One region of the Lysinibacillus sp. NPDC047702 genome, then DNA from elsewhere that is predicted to be linked to it. Evidence: riboswitches for the same ligand, from Rfam matches in the RefSeq annotation. Region 1 holds a riboswitch; each other region holds the start of a gene.
What was found. A riboswitch is a leader RNA that binds a small molecule or an ion and turns the genes downstream of it on or off. The one in region 1 is predicted to bind thiamine pyrophosphate.
Positions count from the first base shown of each region.

Region 2: another riboswitch for thiamine pyrophosphate. It lies ahead of thiW (energy coupling factor transporter S component ThiW); the one in region 1 lies ahead of thiC (phosphomethylpyrimidine synthase ThiC).
Region 3: another riboswitch for thiamine pyrophosphate. It lies ahead of thiT (energy-coupled thiamine transporter ThiT); the one in region 1 lies ahead of thiC (phosphomethylpyrimidine synthase ThiC).

Region 1 covers NZ_JBNNMG010000005.1:136,499-143,519, forward strand. Annotated here, with positions in the region: gene ACQKIM_RS04545 (AEC family transporter) at 1-30, shown strand, start outside; gene ACQKIM_RS04550 (methyl-accepting chemotaxis protein) at 207-1,958, shown strand; TPP riboswitch at 2,024-2,138, shown strand; gene thiC (phosphomethylpyrimidine synthase ThiC) at 2,278-4,056, shown strand; gene ACQKIM_RS04560 (catalase) at 4,179-5,684, opposite strand; gene ACQKIM_RS04565 (helix-turn-helix domain-containing protein) at 6,133-7,021, opposite strand, start outside.
Region 2 covers NZ_JBNNMG010000027.1:19,230-26,250, forward strand. Annotated here, with positions in the region: gene ACQKIM_RS14120 (LuxE family acyl-protein synthetase) at 1-324, opposite strand, end outside; gene ACQKIM_RS14125 (MFS transporter) at 725-1,921, shown strand; TPP riboswitch at 1,997-2,104, shown strand; gene thiW (energy coupling factor transporter S component ThiW) at 2,219-2,707, shown strand; gene ACQKIM_RS14135 (VWA domain-containing protein) at 2,871-5,465, opposite strand; gene ACQKIM_RS14140 (vWA domain-containing protein) at 5,449-7,021, opposite strand, start outside.
Region 3 covers NZ_JBNNMG010000014.1:33,473-40,493, forward strand. Annotated here, with positions in the region: gene ACQKIM_RS09605 (polyphosphate kinase 2 family protein) at 15-839, opposite strand; gene ACQKIM_RS09610 (hypothetical protein) at 1,039-1,752, shown strand; gene map (type I methionyl aminopeptidase) at 1,774-2,529, opposite strand; gene thiT (energy-coupled thiamine transporter ThiT) at 2,714-3,274, opposite strand; TPP riboswitch at 3,393-3,500, opposite strand; gene ACQKIM_RS09625 (DUF4870 domain-containing protein) at 3,625-3,957, shown strand; gene ACQKIM_RS09630 (hypothetical protein) at 4,437-4,562, shown strand; gene ACQKIM_RS09635 (helix-turn-helix domain-containing protein) at 4,695-6,491, shown strand; gene ACQKIM_RS09640 (GntP family permease) at 6,603-7,021, shown strand, end outside.

The sequences.
Region 1 (7,021 bases):
TATCTTGCGGAATTATTATTTCTTTCATAACATATCACGTAAAAAAAGGAATAGGCTTAAGGCTTATTGCTTTTTTTTATGCTTCAAAAGTAAAATGAAGAAAATAATTAGAAAATAAAAGGATGTTTGTTAGTTATTGTAATTTCAAATATATACATAGGGTAAATAGGTTTTTGATAATAATATTGAAAGGGGCGATCATAGCTTTGCGTAAAGGTATAGAGTTATGGAAGAAATTCATTATCTTATTAATCGTTATTATGATTGTTTTTAGTGTTGCTCTTGGACTTATTGTCTATAAGAGCACAAATAACATAGTGGAGTTAGCGTTAAAAGAGAATAGTATGATTCTAGCAAGAAATGTTGTGGGACAGCTTGATTCAGAGAGATATGAGTTGCTAGCTAAAAATCCAGATAATCGCTCGCTGTATCTTGATTTACAGAAGGAGCTTACGACAATACTGAATACCAATTATGTAACGTATATCTATGTATTCAAGGGAACACCTGAGGGTAAACAATCAATGGTGCTGGTGGATGCTGGAGATCTCACTAGTGAGGAAACCTATCAAATTGGGGATATTATGGAGGATGTTCCATATGAAAGTGTTGTAAAAACAATCTCCAATAATGAGAATGGCTTTAGTGAGTTTGTTTCTGTAGAGGGGTGGGGAGATTTTATTTCTGCTTATGCACCTGTTAGAGCAGAAAATGGTGAAATTGTTGCATATGTTGGACTAGATATTGAGAGCTCCATTATTTATGGCATTCAAAAATCTGCTGTAACAAAGTACTTGCCTATACTTTTAGGCATTGTCATTTTATTGAGTGTCGTTATGATGACGACATTGTATTTGTATATGCGAAAATCACTGAAGCCAATATTTATCATGAAACGAGCAACAATAGCCTTTACAGATGGAAATATGGCAGAAGCTCAACATATATTGGATGAAATAAGCTTTGAATCAAATGATGATATTTCTGATTTTAGCAGCAAATTTAAAGAGATGATGCAATCCATGCATCAAATTATATTTAACCTTTCGGGGATTGGCACAGATATTTCTAAGGCCACTGATAGTTTACAGGAGGTAGGAAATAATGTGCAGCACTCAAGTAACAGGCTGATTGAAAGTGCAGGGGGAATAGAGGAGAGTGTGGATCGACAAAGAGACCTAGCGACACATTCCTTTAAAACAATTGAAGAGATGACGGCAGGAATTATGCAGATATCAGCCTCTGTTTCTTCCGTTATGAAAAGCTCATCCAATACAGCGAATCTTGTGAAGCAAAGTCAATCGGAAGCGGCAATGATTACGGATCGGATGAATGGCGTGGCAGATTTGGTGACGCATACGGCAAATAATGTGAATATTCTTGGTGAAAGATATAGCACAATCGAAGAAATGATAGGTGTTATTCAAAGTATTGCCGATCAAACAAATTTATTGGCGTTAAACGCGGCGATTGAGGCAGCGAGAGCAGGTGAACATGGTAAAGGCTTCGCTATTGTCGCGGAAGAGGTGAAAAAACTGGCGGAAATGACAAAGCTGTCGGCAGAAGATATTCGTCAGCATATATATGAATTTAAAATAGTGACAGAGACGGTGTTAAAAGAAATGGACCATAGTACTGTTGAAGTTAAAGAGGGAGCTCATTTAGTGATGGCTATTAGTGATGAGCTAGATCATTTGTTTGAAGCAGTAAAAGTAGTTGAGGAAGATGTTCAAAATGTTTTTGAGGTTACAAACACAATGTCCAAAAACACGAACGTCGTTTTATCGGCATTAGAGCAAACTAATGAGGCATCCGAGGCTGTTTTGTTGGAAACAAAAGAAGTAGCCGATGCATCTAAGTTGCAAGAATTATCATTGGGTCAACTAAGTAGAACGATTCATGAATTAACGGAGCAGGTAAAGCGTTTAGAGTTTATGAAGCAAAAATATAAACTCTAAAGTAAAAAATAGTAATGATGCTTCCATCTCTTAGCAATATCTGTTACACTAGCATCAAACTTAATAGCATTAACTAGGGGAGTCTGATGAGTCAGGCTGAGAGGGAAACGCATAGAGGTTTCTTGACCCTTTGGACCTGATCTGGCTCATACCAGCGTGGGAAAGTTAAGAAATTATTGCGAGCTCTTTACAATGCGATAATTATACCTTTTACAATCATAGCCGGATCCAAAATTTTTTGGATTCGGTTTTTTTATTTTTATTGGGTGAGCTAGATTCGGTCCTTGTATGAATTTTCTATAAGGGAGAGAAGCGGGTCATGACAACAATTAGCGAAAAGAACATTACCATTATGTCAAGCTTTGATGGTAGCAAAAAGGTTTATGTAGAGGGATCAAGATCAGATATTTTAGTGCCGATGCGTGAAATTGCATTAAGTCCAACGACAGGAAGCTTTGGAGAAGAGGAAAATGCACCAGTCCATGTGTATGATACGAGTGGTCCATATACTGACCCTGCCTATAAGGTAGATATTACGAAGGGCTTGCCAGCGTTGCGAAGTGAATGGATTAGAGAACGAGGGGACGTAGAGGAGTATGTGGGGCGTACTATTAAACCAGAGGATAATGGTTTCCGCAAAGCGGATGATCCGCGTATAAAGGAAAATACCTTTCCGGATTTATCAAGAAATCCTCTGCGAGCTAAAAAAGGTAAAAATGTAACACAGCTTCATTATGCACGAAAGGGAGTTATTACACCTGAAATGGAGTTTGTAGCTATTCGCGAAAATATGGATCCTGAATATGTTCGCTCGGAGATTGCGGCGGGGCGTGCCATTATGCCTTCTAATATTAATCATCCTGAGGCAGAGCCAATGATTATAGGACGTAATTTTCATGTGAAAATTAATGCCAATATTGGGAATTCAGCAGTGTCATCATCTATTGCAGAAGAGGTAGAGAAAATGACATGGGCAACACGCTGGGGCGCTGATAATATTATGGATTTATCGACTGGTAAGCACATTCATACGACACGTGAATGGATTATCCGTAATGCCGCGGTGCCGGTTGGAACAGTGCCGATTTATCAAGCGCTTGAAAAGGTAAATGGTATAGCTGAGGATTTAACGTGGGAGGTGTATCGAGATACGTTAATCGAGCAAGCAGAGCAAGGGGTTGATTACTTCACGATTCATGCGGGTGTGCTATTACGTTATGTACCGCTAACGGTAAATCGTGTGACAGGTATTGTGTCACGGGGAGGTTCAATTATGGCCCAGTGGTGCTTATATCATCATCAAGAGAACTTTTTATATACACATTTTGAAGAAATTTGTGAAATCATGAAAACATATGATGTTGCCTTCTCGTTAGGGGATGGTTTACGTCCCGGATCAATTGCAGATGCCAATGACGAGGCACAGTTTGCAGAGCTTGAAACGTTAGGTGAATTAACACAGATTGCCTGGAAGCATGATGTACAGGTGATGGTGGAGGGACCGGGGCACGTGCCAATGCATTTAATTAAAGAGAATATGGACAAGCAGTTAGAGGTGTGTAAGGAGGCTCCTTTCTATACTTTAGGACCACTGACAACAGATATTGCACCAGGCTATGACCATATTACATCAGCTATTGGTGCTGCAATGATTGGATGGTTTGGTACGGCAATGCTATGCTATGTGACACCAAAAGAGCATCTGGGCTTACCAAATCGAGAGGATGTTCGTGTAGGGGTGATTACGTATAAAATTGCTGCACACGCTGCTGATTTAGCGAAGGGGCATCCAGGAGCACAACAGCGAGATGATGCGCTTTCAAAGGCACGCTTCGAATTCCGCTGGCGTGATCAATTCAACCTGTCTTTAGATCCAGAGCGTGCAGTTGAATACCATGATGAAACATTACCAGCAGAGGGGGCAAAAACTGCTCACTTCTGTTCAATGTGTGGACCCAAGTTCTGTAGTATGAGAATCTCACAAGATATTCGTAATTATGCTAAAGAAAAAGATGTAAATACGACGGAGGCAATTCATCAAGGGATGCAGGAAAAGGCTGAGGAATTTAAAAAAGCAGGTAGTCAAATTTACCAATAATGAAAGCAATGGCTTATGTCAAAATATAGACATAGGCCTTTGCTTAATCAAAAAAACTCCATGTGAATGGTAGATTCACATGGAGTTAAAGTTGGATTTGGATATCAATAATAAGTGGAAAATTAAACGTTAGTTGGTTGTTTTACGTATGGGTTAGCAAGATCCATACCTTCTAATGAAAGACCCATTGCTTTTGCAACACCCTCACCATATGCTGGATCAGCTAAATAGCAGTGAAGAATGTGGCGGCGCTTGATGAACTCTTCAACAGATGCCATATCATTTGCTGTATTTTCGAATAGACGTTGTTGTTCTTCTGCAGTCATAAGGCGGAATAGTTTACCTGGCTGCTCGAAATAGTTGCTATCATCTTCACGGAAATCGTGGATACCTGCGTGACCATCAATACGTAATTCTGGCTCTTTATAATCTAAGTTGTGCTCCCACTCACCGTAGCTATTTGGTTCATAGCCTAAAGTTGAACCAAGGTTGCCGTCAAAACGCATAGCGCCATCACGATGGAAAGTACGGAATGGACACTTTGGTGCATTTACTGGAAGCATATAATGATTCACACCTAAGCGGTAGCGTTGCGCATCTGCATAAGCAAAGATACGTCCCTGTAACATTTTGTCTGGTGAGAAGCTAATACCAGGAACAATATTAGATGGCGCGAATGCTGCTTGCTCAACCTCAGCAAAATAGTTGTCTGGGTTTTTATTTAATTCGAATTCACCTACAGGAATTAATGGGAAGTCTTTTTTATACCAAACCTTTGTTAAATCAAATGGGTTATATGGTAGTTCACGAGCTTGTTCCTCAGTCATTACCTGAATGTACATCATCCATTTAGGGAAATCGCCTTGTTCAATGGCACCATATAAATCACGTTGGGACGATTCACGGTCTTTACCGACTACATCCTCTGCTTCAGCACCTGTTAAATTTTTAATGCCTTGTTCTGTGCGGAAGTGGAATTTTACCCATACACGCTCGTTTTCAGCATTGATAAAGCTATACGTATGAGATCCAAAACCGTGCATATTACGGTAACCAGCTGGAATACCACGGTCAGACATTACTATTGTGACTTGGTGGAGTGCTTCTGGTAATGAAGTCCAGAAGTCCCAGTTTGAGTTTGAGTTTTTCATATTTGTACGCGGGTCACGTTTTACCACGTGATTTAAATCAGTAAAATGTAATGGGTCGCGGAAGAAGAATACAGGCGTATTGTTCCCAACTAAATCCCAGTTACCTTCTTCTGTATAAAATTTAAGGGCAAAGCCACGAATATCTCGCTCAGCATCTGCTGCACCACGTTCACCTGCAACTGTAGAGAAACGTGCAAACATTTCTGTTTTCTTTCCAACCTCTGAGAAGATTTTTGCTTTTGTATATTGAGTAATATCATGCGTTACAGTAAAAGTACCAAATGCACCTGAACCTTTTGCGTGCATACGACGCTCAGGAATAACTTCACGGTTGAAGTTTGCTAATTTTTCAACTAACCATACATCTTGAAGTAAAAGAGGACCTCTTGGACCTGCTGACATAGAGTCATGGTTGCTTACTACTGGAGCGCCACCTGCTGTTGTAAAACGACGGCTACGATCATTTGCGTTTGTCATAATAGTTTACCTCCTGAAAAAAATTGTGAGTCAAACTCTTCATCAATAACTATAACAAATACAAACTAGAATTGCTAGTACATTATAATAATTATCGTTAAAGAATTTTTATTGTAAGATATAAACTATTATTTTATGTGGAGAGTAGTAGAATTATGCAAAATTACATTACCCAAACGCAGATTTTTGAAACAATATTAGAATTAAGAAAAGGAGATGAAATGCTTTTAAATCGTAATTAGGATGATTTTTTTCTCTATTATGCTCAATTAAAGTAGACTGTAATCTAAAATTGCGCATTACACTTCCATCACACAAACACATTCTATTGAAATATCATTCTCGATTTTTAGTGATGCATCGATATGCTTGTATACTAAATATAATGTGAATAAATCACTGTTTTCATTGACAGAATTGAAAATAGGATATGCTAAATGAAAATTCATTAATAAGTTTTCCGATAGCGATTGGGTGTTATGCCTATCTGCTGTTTAAAAATCTTAATGAAATAATTTGGATCTTCAAATCCATTTAATTGTGCAATCTCACTAATAGCAAAATCTGTATCCACAAGCATTTTCGTAGCATTATGAATCCGAGCCTGCTGTAGGTAACGTTTAAAGGGCAAGCCTTGCTTCTTTGAAAAAATCGTACTTAAATAATTGGGGCTAATCCCTAATTTATGGGCAACGAAGGGTAAAGATAACCTGCTATCCTGAAATTGTTGATTGATAATTTCTATTGCCAGCTCTACATAATCAGTTCTTTTCTCCACTCTTGCCTCATGAGCCAGCTCAATAAGCCTTTGTGTAAATGAAATGATGCCATTTAGTATGGTATAAAAAATAGGATGTTCGATAATTAAATGAAAAAGTTGTCGGTAATGTTGCTCGATAGCCGCTTTCTCATGCAATTTATACTTCAGCATGAAGCGGCGAATTTGCGCTAAGACACTAGTTAGATGAATACGTAAGTCATCTTGCTCATAATAAATTCCTTCATTGGATAGCTGATATAAAAATGTTTTAACGGCCTCAAGATCGCCTTCCTCTAAACTACTAATCAGTAACTGTTGCTCCTCTGGTGTTAACAAAGGATCAAATGGCTGTGCTTCGAGTTGTTTACTCGCATAAAAAATATGCCCGAATCCCTCGTAAAAGCTTTGATGAAGGGCACGCTTTGTGAAGATATACATATTTTTAAGAGTTGTAGGTTCTCCATCATATATCCCAATATTTATGGAGCTATTGCTTGTTAGGCGCCATTCCTTTATCAGCGTACGTACATCCTTTTCCACAATCTTCATATCATTTGTTTGAAATAAGCAGACGATA
Region 2 (7,021 bases), on a different contig from region 1:
AAATTCTATGTTCTCTAAAGATGTTGATAATAATAAATGAGAGTCAGGTCTTTTAAAACTTGTTACCGGAATAAGTGGAATTTTTTGTATATCATCTAAACTTTGTATATCAGCAGGTGTAACGCCGCTATCCTCGCATAGCATTCGATAAAAGCTATTGTTTTCATAATGATGTTTAAAATTTTGGGAGATTAAATAACCCTTTAATTCATTGACTTTTTCTTCATCCCATTGAAATAGCTGTTGAGTTGACCCAATGACTGCTGTTACTGGATTAATACCTAATTCTTTTAAATTTTCCATTGCTGCTTGAATAGTTACCATTACATTTCCTCTCCTTTTTAATATCAATTTCTCTCGGGTTTTCAGCTTATGACCTCTTCATGTAGACCAGTAATTAGCCGTTATTACAGGAATTATTAGGGGAATATCAACCATATATAAGGCACTAATTATTACAATTTTTGTCATACAGTTGACATAAAAAGATTAACATAAGAACAAATGATGTAACCCCTAATTCACTACAAGAAAAAAAGTAAATTCCACAAAAAAACTTGTGGAATTTACTAATTGATTACTTAATTATTATTGCAAAATATTTATCATTTATTAGTTTAAGAATAAACCATTGGTCCACTATTTAGTGTAATCCTAACTAATAGCAAACCATTTTTCTTTGTGATAGACTGTACTATATTTGATTAGAAAAGGGGGGTATTCGATGACCCAGCAGAAGTCTAATAAGGCGGCTTTGTATATTTTAATGTTTAATATGTTTATCGCAATGGGGAGTATTGGAATTATTATTCCTGTCATGCCAGAGTATTTAAGAATATTTGGTGCTGCAGGACAAGTTTTAGGCATGCTTATTGCAACGTTCGCCTTAGCTCAATTCGTTTTTTCTCCAATTGCTGGGAATCTTTCGGATCAGTATGGTCGAAAAAATCTTATAATTTTCGGGCTTATACTAACAGGACTTGCACAAATAGGTTTTGGGCTCTCTACAGAAGTTTGGATGCTCTTCTTGGCACGCTTTTTAGGTGGCCTTGGATCAGCCTTTGTTGCACCTCCTATTATGGCATTTGTGGCAGATGTTACAACATATGAAGAACGAGGCAAAGGGATGGGGATGCTTGGTGCTGCCATGTCTCTTGGGTTTATGATTGGACCAGGTATTGGTGGATTCTTATCGCAAGTCAGCTTACATTTTCCATTCTATACGGCTGGAGCTGCGGCTATTTTGGCTGCTATTTTATCGTTCTTTTTATTACCATCTACCAAACCAAATGCAGCACAAAAAATGCATAAGCAAGACAATCTCGCAAAACAAATGGTACGTTCAGTACATATGCCTTACTTTGTTATGCTTATTATTATGATGGTATTCTCGTTCGGAATTGCTAATTTCCAAACGACTTTATCATTATTTGTTACAGATAAGTTTCATTATACACCCGGAGATATTGCTATTATTTTAGTAGTGGGTGGTGCTTTTGGTGTAGTTGTACAAATGTTTGTCATTACCCCACTCTTTAATCGCTACGGTGAAATGAAGGTCGTATTAGTCAATTTATTTATTGCAGCTGTATCTATTTACTTAATATTATTCGTTTCTGGATTTGCCCTTATTTTAGTTGTTGCAACAATCTTCTCTACAGCTACAACATTAATTCGTCCTGCTGTCAACACACTGATCTCCAAACTTGCTGAAAATGAGCAAGGATTTGCAGCAGGTTTAAATAATGCTTATATGAGCCTTGGGAATATGATTGGTCCAGCATTGGCAGGTATTTTATTCGATTGGAATATGAATAGCCCTTATATATTTGGTGCTATTATTTTGATGGCTTGCTTCTTCCTTGCCCTTATTTGGACAATGAAAAAAGCACCACATCTTATGCAGCCCGATTCTAAATAGTCTGAAAAATCATTGACTATTATTAGCAGTATGTTACATTTATCTTGTTACGATGTTATACACAAATTAAATAATTTTTACCACTAGGGGAGTCTTTAAAAGGCTGAGACATATATTGTCATATATGGACCCTTTGAACCTGATCTAGTTCATACTAGCGTAGGGAAGTGGCGACATCTTGCTTTTTAATATGTAAATGCAAGGCCGCTTCCTATTGTTTTCAGGAAGCGGTCTTTTTGTGTTTAACCAGTTTAGCAGCGATAACCATTCATTTAATATTTCAAGGGAGTGTTACTTATGTCAATTCGAAAATTAACAATCATGGCCTTATTAGTTGCAATTGCTGTAGCAGGTTCTACCTTCGTTTCAATTCCAACAGGGATTGCGCGAGCTTATCCAATACAGCATGCCATCAATGTCATTAGTGCCATTCTACTCGGTCCAGTACCAACCATCATCATTGCCCTTGTCACGGCAATAATTCGTATTCTAACAGGGACAGGCTCCCTATTAGCCATTCCTGGAAGTGTCATTGGCGCATTTTGTGCAGCATTAGCTTATAAATACAGTGGCAAACCTTGGCTAACAGGTGTCGGTGAAATAGTAGGAACTGGGATCATCGCTTCCCTCATAGCAGTACCATATGCATATATCTTAATGGGAACATCTGTCGCAGCAATGTTTTTCATGCCTGCTTTTTTGAGCTCTAGTATTATTGGTGCTATTTTAGGTGTGGCCGTTGCTAGTAGTCTACGAAATACTGTACTTATTAAAAATTTCCATTAAATGAACAGGGATTCCTTCAATTCTATTTTGATCGGAAATCTCCTTTATTGGATCACTTCCCCCTAATTTATGAGATGAACTTCCCCTTTTCAAAGAACCACCCAATCATATACAAAAAACAGTGCAAAATAATCAATCATTTTGCACTGTCATTTAATCCAATTTATCGTTTCTTCATGCCCTTTAATAACTGAGCAACATTCGTATCCTCTGCCTGTATGGTTTTATTCTCTACAAGCGACTCTTTCTTCTTCGACTTAGCAAAGATGCCCCAGCCAAAGCGGCGAATCGTAATATCGATGAAGAAGAATAACATACCTGCTAATATAAGCCACGTTGCTATATTTTGCCGGTCTGCCCCTTTCTTCGTAAATTCACGAAATACCTCCTTCGGTTCTTTCAAAACAGAGCCACCCGTTTGCTTTGTCAGTTCTTCCACCAGCTTATCATTTACTGGTTGTAATTCATATTCAGCACTATAAGGTACACTTATCCCTGCCTGATAAATAGCTTGATCTTCATCAGCAATACGGAAGAAAATGAGTCCTGGCTCTGCTTGCACAACTGCCCGAACCTGTGAGGCTGAAATGGCCTCAAGCTGTGTTTCAAGTTCTTCTCCTGCTTCATTGACAGCTACAATATCTAAAAATGCTGCTTCGTTGGTAGGATCTGTAATAATAAATGAACCATCCGATTCTAAACGTACATCGTAGGCAATGTCATTATAGCTTGGTAGCATTTGAGATATAAGCGTTTGCCAAAATGTTCCCCAATCCTGCCATCTTGCCCAGTCACCTGTCCATTTACCTGTCGAATCGGAAGTAAAGGCAAATGTCTTGCCAAGGCCATATTGCCATTGAGCCAGCACCGGATCCTCTTTCTCACTTTCCGCAATTACAGAGGCACCCTGTTTCGCTGTTGTTCCGATATAAGCATTCATTTGAGGTACACCATTTGCAAATAACTTGTTCCAACCAGATGCGTTATAGATGGCTGGATAGAAGGGGTTATCCTCAATATATGTGCGTGAAATCATTGCCGTTTCACGGGATAAAATAGAAGGTATGGTCTGCTCATCAACAACATCATAAAATCGCCCGCTACCCAATTCACTAAGTGCTTCAAGTAAATTGGCATCTGCATCTTGTCCAATCGCTACAGTTGACAATGTTACGCCATTTTCTTTTCCTTCAGCAATTAAGTCTTCATAATTCCCTGACTGTGACTGTCCATCCGTTAATAGAATAATATGCTTTCGCTGTAGTTTTAAATCTGCTAAGTTCTCATAGGCCTTAGCGAGTGATCCATAAATCTCTGTCCCACCGCCTGGCGTTACTGATAAAATCGTATCTACTGCTTCTTCCTTATTGCCAAGTGGTCCTGTTTCGATAATTTCCCAAGGTCGATCATCGAAGGCAATGAACCCAAGCGTATCTTCATCTCGTAACATTTCAACAGAACGAGCTGCTGCCTCCTTAGCTAGCTCTAGCTTCGCTCCGTACATACTGCCAGAGCGGTCTAGTACGATAACCAGTCCTAATGAAGGTAATTGTTCCTTTCCTTTAATTTCCATTTCAACAGGTAGTAAAGTTTCGATTGGCGTTTTAAAATAGCCACCCAAGCCAAAGCTATTTTCACCACCAACCATCGTAAAGCCAACGCCAAAGTTTTTTACTGCCTGCTCTATAACATTCATTTTGGCCTCGCCCACTAGATGTCCTGGCACATTATCAAAAATAATAGCATTATACTGTAGATAACTAGAAAGCTCATTTGGCAAACTTCGAGCATCTATAACATCAAAGGAGATAGATTGTCTACCAAGAGCGGCTGCAATAGGTGATGCACTATCATAACCGTTAACAATTAATAAATGTGGTTCACTTTGTACCATTGTTACGCTTGTTAGTTTATTATTTTCAAAAATGGCATCCTGCTCAACCTGTACAACAGCTTCATACTTTACAAGACCCTCTGCTGTAGCAGTATGTTTATACGTAAATACATTGGAGCCTTGTGCAAGCTCTACAGCCTCACGGTGAACAAGTTTGTCGTTTTCATATAATAGAAGCTCCCCTTGACTAGCAGCTGTCGCATGAACTTCAGTAACTAATTGCTGCTGCTCACCCACATATGCAACTTGTGGGGTTACAAAGCTTTTCAGTGATATATCTGTAGAAACTGGTTGATGAAATGGAACAACATCAACACTTATATTGGAGCCTTTAAATTTCGATGCAAGCTCTAAAGCATTCCCTTTTGTTTCATTGCCATCTGTTAGAAGTACCAATCGTGTTGCCTTTTTTGAATTAACAATCCCCGAAGCAAGCTGGAGACTTTGTTCAATATTTGTTTGATCTGTTGCTCCTATATTTGTAAACTTCGGCACTTCCTTTAATGATTTCGATAAAATCGCTTCTGTTTGCAGTGTTGATGAAAAAGAATAAATCCCTGCAAGTTGTTCATCCTTTTTCGACTGTAAACTTTCCTCTATAAATTTAACCATCTCACCATCTGTGCCATTCATAGAAGCAGAACGGTCTACCATAAATAATATTTGTTCTTCCTTTATAGGTAATAAAATATAAGGACCTGCAAGCGCAAAAACTAAGCAGCTAACTGCTAGAATACGAAGTCCTAGCACTGTTATATGGCTCTTTTTCAAGCGCTGACGTTCTCGCCAATAGGTCCAGCCAAAATACATTAATAATGGGAGTAAAAGCAACAATGCTAATGGCATATCAATTCGTAAATCCACGTCGTCGTTGCACCTCCCACTCTGTAACAAGTACTAATAAAATAAGAAGAATAAGCCAAGGTACAAGTGAAGCTTTTGCTATCTCTTCTTTGCCATTCTCTTGGAGCTCTCCTAGTGTATAGCTTGTTCCTTTTTGGATGACACGCTCCTGTGCCTGAAGCTGGACAATTAAGCGCTTTTCTTCATCTTCTGAGCGTGCTGTATAAATACCTGGCTTCATTGGAGCTGTTAATAAGCCATTCGTTATGGACGATAAAAACTGATCGTCCTGAGAATATACACTCCAATCGCCCTGTTTCAAAGCAACTGCGCGCTGCTCGTTCGGCGTAAAAATACCAAGTGAACCAATCGATTCTGAAAGCTGCTGTTCCGCACTCCACAAAAATAATGGAAATGAAGGGTGCAGAGGCCAATCTGTATCTGCAATATCAGCTAATATGACAAGATCACCTTTAGGAGAACGTTGTATAAAGGGATGATCTCCAACCGATGCAATTGTTTTGTAGCCATCAAAACCAGGATATACAGTGCTAACATAAATATCTTTTAGCTCACTAAATGCAAACAATGCATCACTTGTTGTATTTACTTCGCCCTTTGCTTCAATTTTTTTGGCATCATCACGACCAAATAATACTATAGGTTTGTCCATCTTTTCGAGCAGTGCTGTTTGGTTAGTTACTACAGTCGCTTCTTGATTATCAGCTATCTGTAAAGACGGAATAATCTTGACACTGTTATTAATTGTTTGAAAGCCTTTTTGAATGAGTTGATGCATACTTTGATCGACCACTATTTTTGAGGTAGTCGTTTGTAGTAAAACAGTTTGTGAATTATCGACTATATAATCATCATTTGCATCAATCATAGCCGTCAATGTAGCCTCTAGTGGTAAATCTTTAAAAGTTTTCGTCACAGCTTCATTAGGAGGTAATGTTAAATCTTCCGATACAACCTTATTATTCTCTGCATTTTGTAACAATAAAGTGATCTTTTGCTCCAAATCAGTATCATTTTGTAGCTGTACCAATGCCATAGTCGATTGACCATCTGTAGTTGCAGCAAAACGTGTGATTGCGATATTCGTTAAATCTTTAGCAGAACCTTTTACAATCCATTTCACTGTATCTTTTTCCATTGGTAAGTGCTTTTTATCCAGCGCATCTGTAAATACATAAATGGATGTTGGTATATCACCAACAAAAGCCTGCGCCACATCAAGTGCCTTATTCATTTGTGCTGTTTCATAGGTTACTTCCAGCTCTTGAATCGCCTCTTCAATATCTTTGGTGTTTGTCACCTGCTGTAGCACAGCTTTCGGTGTATTGCCTGTTGTAATGAGTGTCACAGGTCTACCGTTAAGTTGATTCACCAAAGACAGCAATTCCTTCTTATGTGTATCGAATGTTGACTGCCCTTTCCCAGCAAGCATTGTTGCGGACGTGTCCACAATAAAAATTGTCTGTGCTCCTACAATTGTTGACTTTTTAATATAAGGGTTCATTAGGGCTAGTACTAATAAAAGAAGTGCTAGGAGTTGCAAAAAGAGCAGAGCA
Region 3 (7,021 bases), on a different contig from region 1:
GCATCTTACAATTATTATTTTGTTTTTTTCTTCTTCGAATTATCATTTAGTACTTCAAGGTTTGGTGATTCCTCATCCTCTAACTGAGCCTTATCTAAAACATTTGTTAAATGAAGCCCGCGCCTTTGTGCTTCCCGTTCAATATGCGCTATTGTTTCTTGCAGTACCTGCACACGTGCATATTTTTTATCGTCCCCTGCAACTAGAATCCATGGCGCATTCTTTTTGTCTGTTTTCTCAAACATATCATTTGCTGCTTCTACATACTTAGGTGTTTTCTCACGATTACGCCAATCTTCCTCTGTTAACTTCCAAGCCTTATAAGGGTTTTGCTCACGTTCAGTAAAACGTTTGAGCTGCTCTTCATCTGAGACATGGAGCCAAAACTTGATGATTATGTAATCCCCTGCAGTTAAGATCTTTTCAAAGTTATTAATCTCCTCAAAAGCTCGTGACCATTCATCCTTTGTTGCAAATCCTTCAATACGTTCCACTAAAACTCGTCCATACCATGAACGATCGAAAATAGCTATTTGTCCATGTTGTGGAAGCTTTCTCCAAAATCGTTGTAAATAGTTGTAGCGCAGTTCATGGGGCTGAGGTGCAGAAATTGGATGTACCACATAGCCTCGCGGATCAACACGTTCAATTAAACGTTTGATGGCCCCTCCCTTACCTGCTGCATCCATACCTTCAAATACTAATATTAGCCCAATTTTATTTTTTAATAAAAATTGCTGTGCATTTAACATTTCATATTGGAGTACTTTTAATTTCTTTTTATACATTTTTTTATCTAGTTCAATAGATAAATCTAAATCTGTTAAATTTTGAGCCATTAAAACTTCACTCCTTCTATTTGGATTATTCCTATTGTACTAAAGAATCATTTAGATGCCTATACAAATGGTAAATTGTAGATAGTTTATATGAAACAACGCGATACATTATTGGGAATTTCCGTTATAATGGAAAGAGTGCAGTCCTATACTTAATTGTCTTTTCCCTATACAATTTAATACGAAGGGAGAGGAAAACATGCCTCAATTTATTTTGATGACAATCACTTATATTGTCTCAGTCATCCTAACCTTTTCATCCTTTTTCATGAAAATAAATGGTCAATCTTCGTTAGACATCTCTAATCGTTTTCCTGTTGTATTTGCACCTTTTAATGTCAGTCATGTAATTTGGATCGTCATTTACATGTTACTTGGTTTTTGGTTAGTCATGAATTTTAAAAAGACAACAATTAAACAGACTGTTCTTTTTAGCAGCATATGTATATTGCAGATAATCACGATAGTCGTTTGGCATCAGGAGCTATTTATCGCATCTCTTGGCAATACACTACTTTTAGTTTTCTGTGTGTTTTCGCTGTACAATACATATCCTCTAAGCGATAAATCGTTGGCAGGACGTATCCCTTTCTCTATTTATTATGCATGGTCGACATTTATTTTGATGACAGATACAAGCTTTACATTGACAGCTTATGGATGGAACGGCTTTGGTCTTAGCAACCCTCTATGGGCAGTAATTTTATTGACAATCGGTGTTGCCATCGCATTACATATGCGCTTCCATCATTTCGATATTATGTATCCATCTGTATTTATTTGGGCTTATATCGGAATCGCGTTACATAATGGTTTTGAAGAGCTACTTGTAACAACAGCTGCTTTATTTTTATGTGGTGTACTATTAGTCGGTATACTTTTCATAAAAAAAAATCCTGCCTCCCCCAAATAATTGGGCAGCAGGATTTTTAATTTATGCCTCATCCAATGAAGTTAAAATAATTGGTTTGTCTTTTGTCACAATAATTGAATGTTCGATTTGGGCAACTAGTGATTTATCTGGAGTAACGAATGTCCAGCCATCACCAGCTTCAACAATATGCTCTGCTTTTGCTGAGATAAAAGGCTCAACCGCAAGTACCATGCCCTCTTTCATGATTGTAGAATCCCATGCATCATAATAGTTTAAAATATGATTTGGCTCATCATGTAAGGAAAGCCCTAAGCCATGACCTGTTAGGTTCATAATGACTGTTAAATCATTAGCATATGCTTCACGCTCAACAGCTTTACCAATTTGATTTAATTTTGATCCAGCCTTTACTTTTGTCATGGCACGATCAAAGGCACTTTTTGCCACACGACAGAGCTTTTCTTTATCTTCGTAGCCTTCTCCCACTACAAATGAAATGCCTGTATCTGCAAAGTAGCCATTTAATGAACCAGATACATCGATGTTGACGATGTCTCCTTCTTTAATCACGCGTTTTCCTGGAATACCATGTGCTACCTCCTCGTTGACACTAATACATGTGTATCCTGGGAAGTCATATTCTCCTTTAGGTCCAGAAATTGCTCCTGCCTCAGCAAACATACGGCCAGCAATTTCATCGAGTTCAAGTGTTGTTACACCAGGTTTTGTCGCAGCCTTCATTGCCTCACGAATTTCAGCACAAATACGACCGATTTTTTTAAAGGCTTCAATCTCTTCTTGCGTTTTTACAATCATTTTTAACGTCCCTTTCATCTAATATCTACTCTTTAATATAACATAACTTGTTTGACATAAAACGTTAAACGCTTTAAATATTGTATGCCCTCATAAATTGCAAAGTGCTAAAATGTAGCAATATTTCACAGCGAGTAGTTAAATACGATACAAAAACCCTCCACTACTGTGAAGGGTAGATTATTTATGATTTTCGCTGCATTAATTGTGGTGCTGCTGTAAATAACAGAACACCAACAATGGCAGTTAAAACTGTTGCTGGTAGCATATATGTTCCATTATAAATAATTGAATAAATCCATGCATTTTGATCGCCAGCATACTCCGAGAAAAATACAGCGCCAGCAATGGTATGTGCTGCATAGCGTAAAAATCCTGCTAATACAGTTCCAACAATAATATATACCGCCATTTTCGTTTTGTTTAGATTGTTTGCAGCCTCAAGAACTGGTTGACGTACGATTGCAGCCAAGCCTACTATTGTGAAGGCAACGCCATAATCGAGTAAGCCTTGTAACCAATGCACAACTGTAGCACCAAACATTGTTTGCATAACACCAATAAGTAAGCCCGTTGTCAGACCAGGTAAAAGACCCCAGCGAAAGGCTATTAAAATTATTGGTACCATCACTAGACTAACAGAGCCGCCTTGTGCCCATACTTTAAAGGAAATCTGATCAAGCACAAGGCCAATCGCTGCGAATATCGCGATCTCCACAAGCATTAAAAGTCTTTTTTTGTCCATATTATTCTCTCCTTTGTTCCGATGTAGGATACAAGAGCAGGAATAGAAATCAAATTACTTTTTGACTCTATCTGGCAAAAAAAAACAATGCCAGGACAGAGCCTCACATCGTACAAGTGTCGGTTTCTATCCACATCCCTACGCAAGTGTTAACTTACAGGTTCAAAGAGTTAAGGCATTACGTGCCTAGTCTCAGCTGACATCATCAGCTCCCCTTGTGGTCGTTACATCTTTTTTATTTGAACAACCTCATTGTACGCAAACATGGATATGATTACAACTCTCTTTCACAATATTTTTTGAAACTTTGCTGTTTTTCATGCGTAAATATTAAAAAAGGAGGTACAACTATGGAGAACCAAAAAATTTTATCTGCCTTTAGTTATCTCAGCGTTTTTTTTGCACCCTTTATTGTGCCATTAATTGTTTACTTTGTTTCTAAAGATAGCGACGTAAAAAGACACTCTATTCGAGCACTTATATCGCATTTAATCCCGTTTGTATTTGGTATCATCTTCTTTGCTGTCTTTGTCTTCTCAACCATATCGTTTAACACCTTTGATCCACAATCAGGTAGCAATACGTTTATGATCGTTTGGTTTGCATCATTTGCCATTTACTTACTTGTCTCACTAGGGATTGTTATTTGGAATATAGTGCAAGCTGTTCGCGTTATTCGTTAATGTTTCATTTTTAATATCAATTTCGCCTTGGCGTAATTGCGTCCGGATTTTGAATTGTGCAGGCACAATTCATTCTTTTGAAAATCCGTGACATCCGCTGGAGGCTTTGGGCCAACAGATGTTTTTTGTGCGAAAGCGTAGTGCTAACGCAGCGGCAGCAACATGATGTTTTTTGTGCGAAAGTGTAGTGCTAACGCAGCGGCAGCAACATGATGTTTTTTGTGCGAAAGTGTAGTGCTAACGCAGCGGCAGCAACATGATGTTGGTCACTCAGTTGTGTGTTGCTGTCGCTTCGCTTTCGCACAGATAAATTGCCACAGGACGTGGCGTTCTTAGACTGAGTTCCTCTATTTCAGTAGGTGTTTGGACACCCACTGAAAAGAAACCAAAACCGCATTCATCTCACCCTATAGAGGTGGGAGTCTTCTGCTGAATGAAGATAAACAGGTAGAACTTTTAGTAAAAGGAGCTGTTTTTTTATGAAAGTATCTAAAGTTGTCAAAACCGCCGTAAAATTAGCACCTATCGTTATACCAATTGTCAAAAAAGTAATTGCTGCGAAAAAAGGAGCCCCCTCTTCTCCAAAAAACAGCTATAAGAAATAATACATCCCAAATAAAGAATCTGCTCATCTTTTTCCCAGCAGATTCTTTTTTTTGACTCTATAACTTTTTTCTAATTTGTACTTGGCATAGCAGATTTATATTAAAATAGGGTTTAGCACTACAGATGAGGGGTTGTTAAAAATAAATAGTGAAAAACAATTAATGAGCTTGGTTAAGGCAGCACAGGTTCTTACTTCAACACTCGATATTAACCAAGTATTAGAAAAATTAATGAATGAGGTACTTCATGTGATAGACGGTGCTGATGCAGGGGTATTGTTTATGTTAAATACAGAAACTAATCGTCTAGTTGCCAAGCATGCCATTGGTTATAACCTGGCTTATTTAAAAAAGATTCACCTTGCCTCAAATGAAGGGATGACTGGAAAGGTATTCTCTCAAAAACAAGCATTTAGATTTCACTCTAGCAATGATGTTACAGAAAGCATGGCGGATTTATTTCCACAGTATGAAGAAAACTATACAAAAGCAGTTGGTGATTTAACTTATCCCAAAAGTGCTGTTTGTGCTCCACTTCTTGATAAAAGTAATTCATGTATAGGCGTTTTAACAATTGTCAATTTTTCAGGAGATACACAGTTTGAAAATAGTGATTTAACGATGTTACAGGCATTTGCAAACCAATCCTCAATTGCTATTGAAAATGCAAAATTATTTACTCAAAACGAACGCTCTAAGCGCATTTATAATGCTTTAACACAGGTTTCCTTAACACGTGGCCGACTCAGCGATATGATTGATACGCTTGCATCATTACTAGACCAATCTGTAGCAATTATGACAGATTTTTACGATCTATTGTTTGCATCATCTCCTGTAGCTAAACTTGCTACTGACATTTTAAAAGAGCAAAAATCACAGCATCTTGATACAGTTGTACAGCAATGTGTAAGACATCAAGTATACATACCATTTAAAGATGAAACGTATGTAAGTTACTTATTTCCTATCCATACAGAACGAGGTGTTATAGGAATACTACTGATTGTGATGAATCAACATTTACAAATGGATCCTTTAGATTTATTTGCAGTAGAACAGGCAGGTGCATTATTTGCCTTACAGTTAGCTGAGGAGGAAAAGGAGCTAGAAAATTCCTTTAAATACGACGGATATTTGTTACAACAGCTTTTAAACTCAAATTTCAATGCCTTTTATAAACGTCAAGAAGTGCAACAAACTTCTCATTACTTATGTGCTACTCTACAACTTGATGGAAGAACATATCATGTTGCTCAGACTAATAAAATGCAGCACCAATTTAGTAAACTACTATATCGTTTAACTCGCTTATTTTCCTTACCAGTTTTCATCTCGGAGCATGATTTACACTATCATTTTTTATTTATGAACAATTTGCGAGTTTCAGTCGAACAGTTTAAAGAGCGTATTCAATATTTTTTTGTACTCCTCGAAAAAGACTCGACAAAGTACAATTCACTATCGTTTATGGTTGGTCTCGGAAGACACTTTGACACAATTGAAAACATTTTCAGTTCATATCGGGACTCCACAAAGTGTATTGACTATTTACAGACACTAGAACAGGCACCATTCATCATTTCCTATGATAAGCTTGGACCTTATACACTTTTTTTAAATAATGACCCACAGGAAATGGCAGAATATGTTGAGTTGAAGCTTGGACCAATTATGGAATACGATAATCAACATAAAACTGATTTGTTATATACACTAAAGCTATTTTTTGAACATAATCAAAACCGAAAAAAAACAGCTGAGGCATGCTTTGTACACCTAAACACCATTAAATATAGACTCCAAACGATTTTTTCATTAATAGGGATTGACGAGCAGAATGGGAAAACTATGTTCGAATTAAATCTTGCTATCTATATGTTTTCTTACTTACAAAATATAAAATTAGCCAAAACAGACAAAGGATAGTTCTTATCTTTGTCTGTTTTTACATAGTATTTTCATAGTATTCATTGTTATACTAAACCCTACTTGTTGAATTTTCAGAATATTTTTATTAAGCAGGAGGGCTGTCTAGGTATGGAAATATGGAGTTTATTTACGATTATTGCGTCACTGGCTTTATTAATATTTTTAGCATTACGTGGCTTCAGTATCATTATTATTGCGCCAGTAGCAAGTTTAATCGTCATCATTTTAAATCAAATGCCTATTTTAGATTCATTACAAGGCAACTATATGAGTGGGTTTATAAATTTTATGAAAAATTACTACCTTATCTTCTTATTTGCCGCAATTTTCGGAAAATTTATGGAAGAAAGTGGTGCTGCTCGTTCAATAGCTGAAAAACTTTTGAATATTATGGGACGTCATAGTAAATTTAACGCGCTAATGGCAGTCGTAATTATATGTGCCTTTTTAACATTAGGTGGCATTAATACATATGTCGTAATTTTCGCCATTTTACCAATTGCTAAACCATTATTTAAAGCTATGAA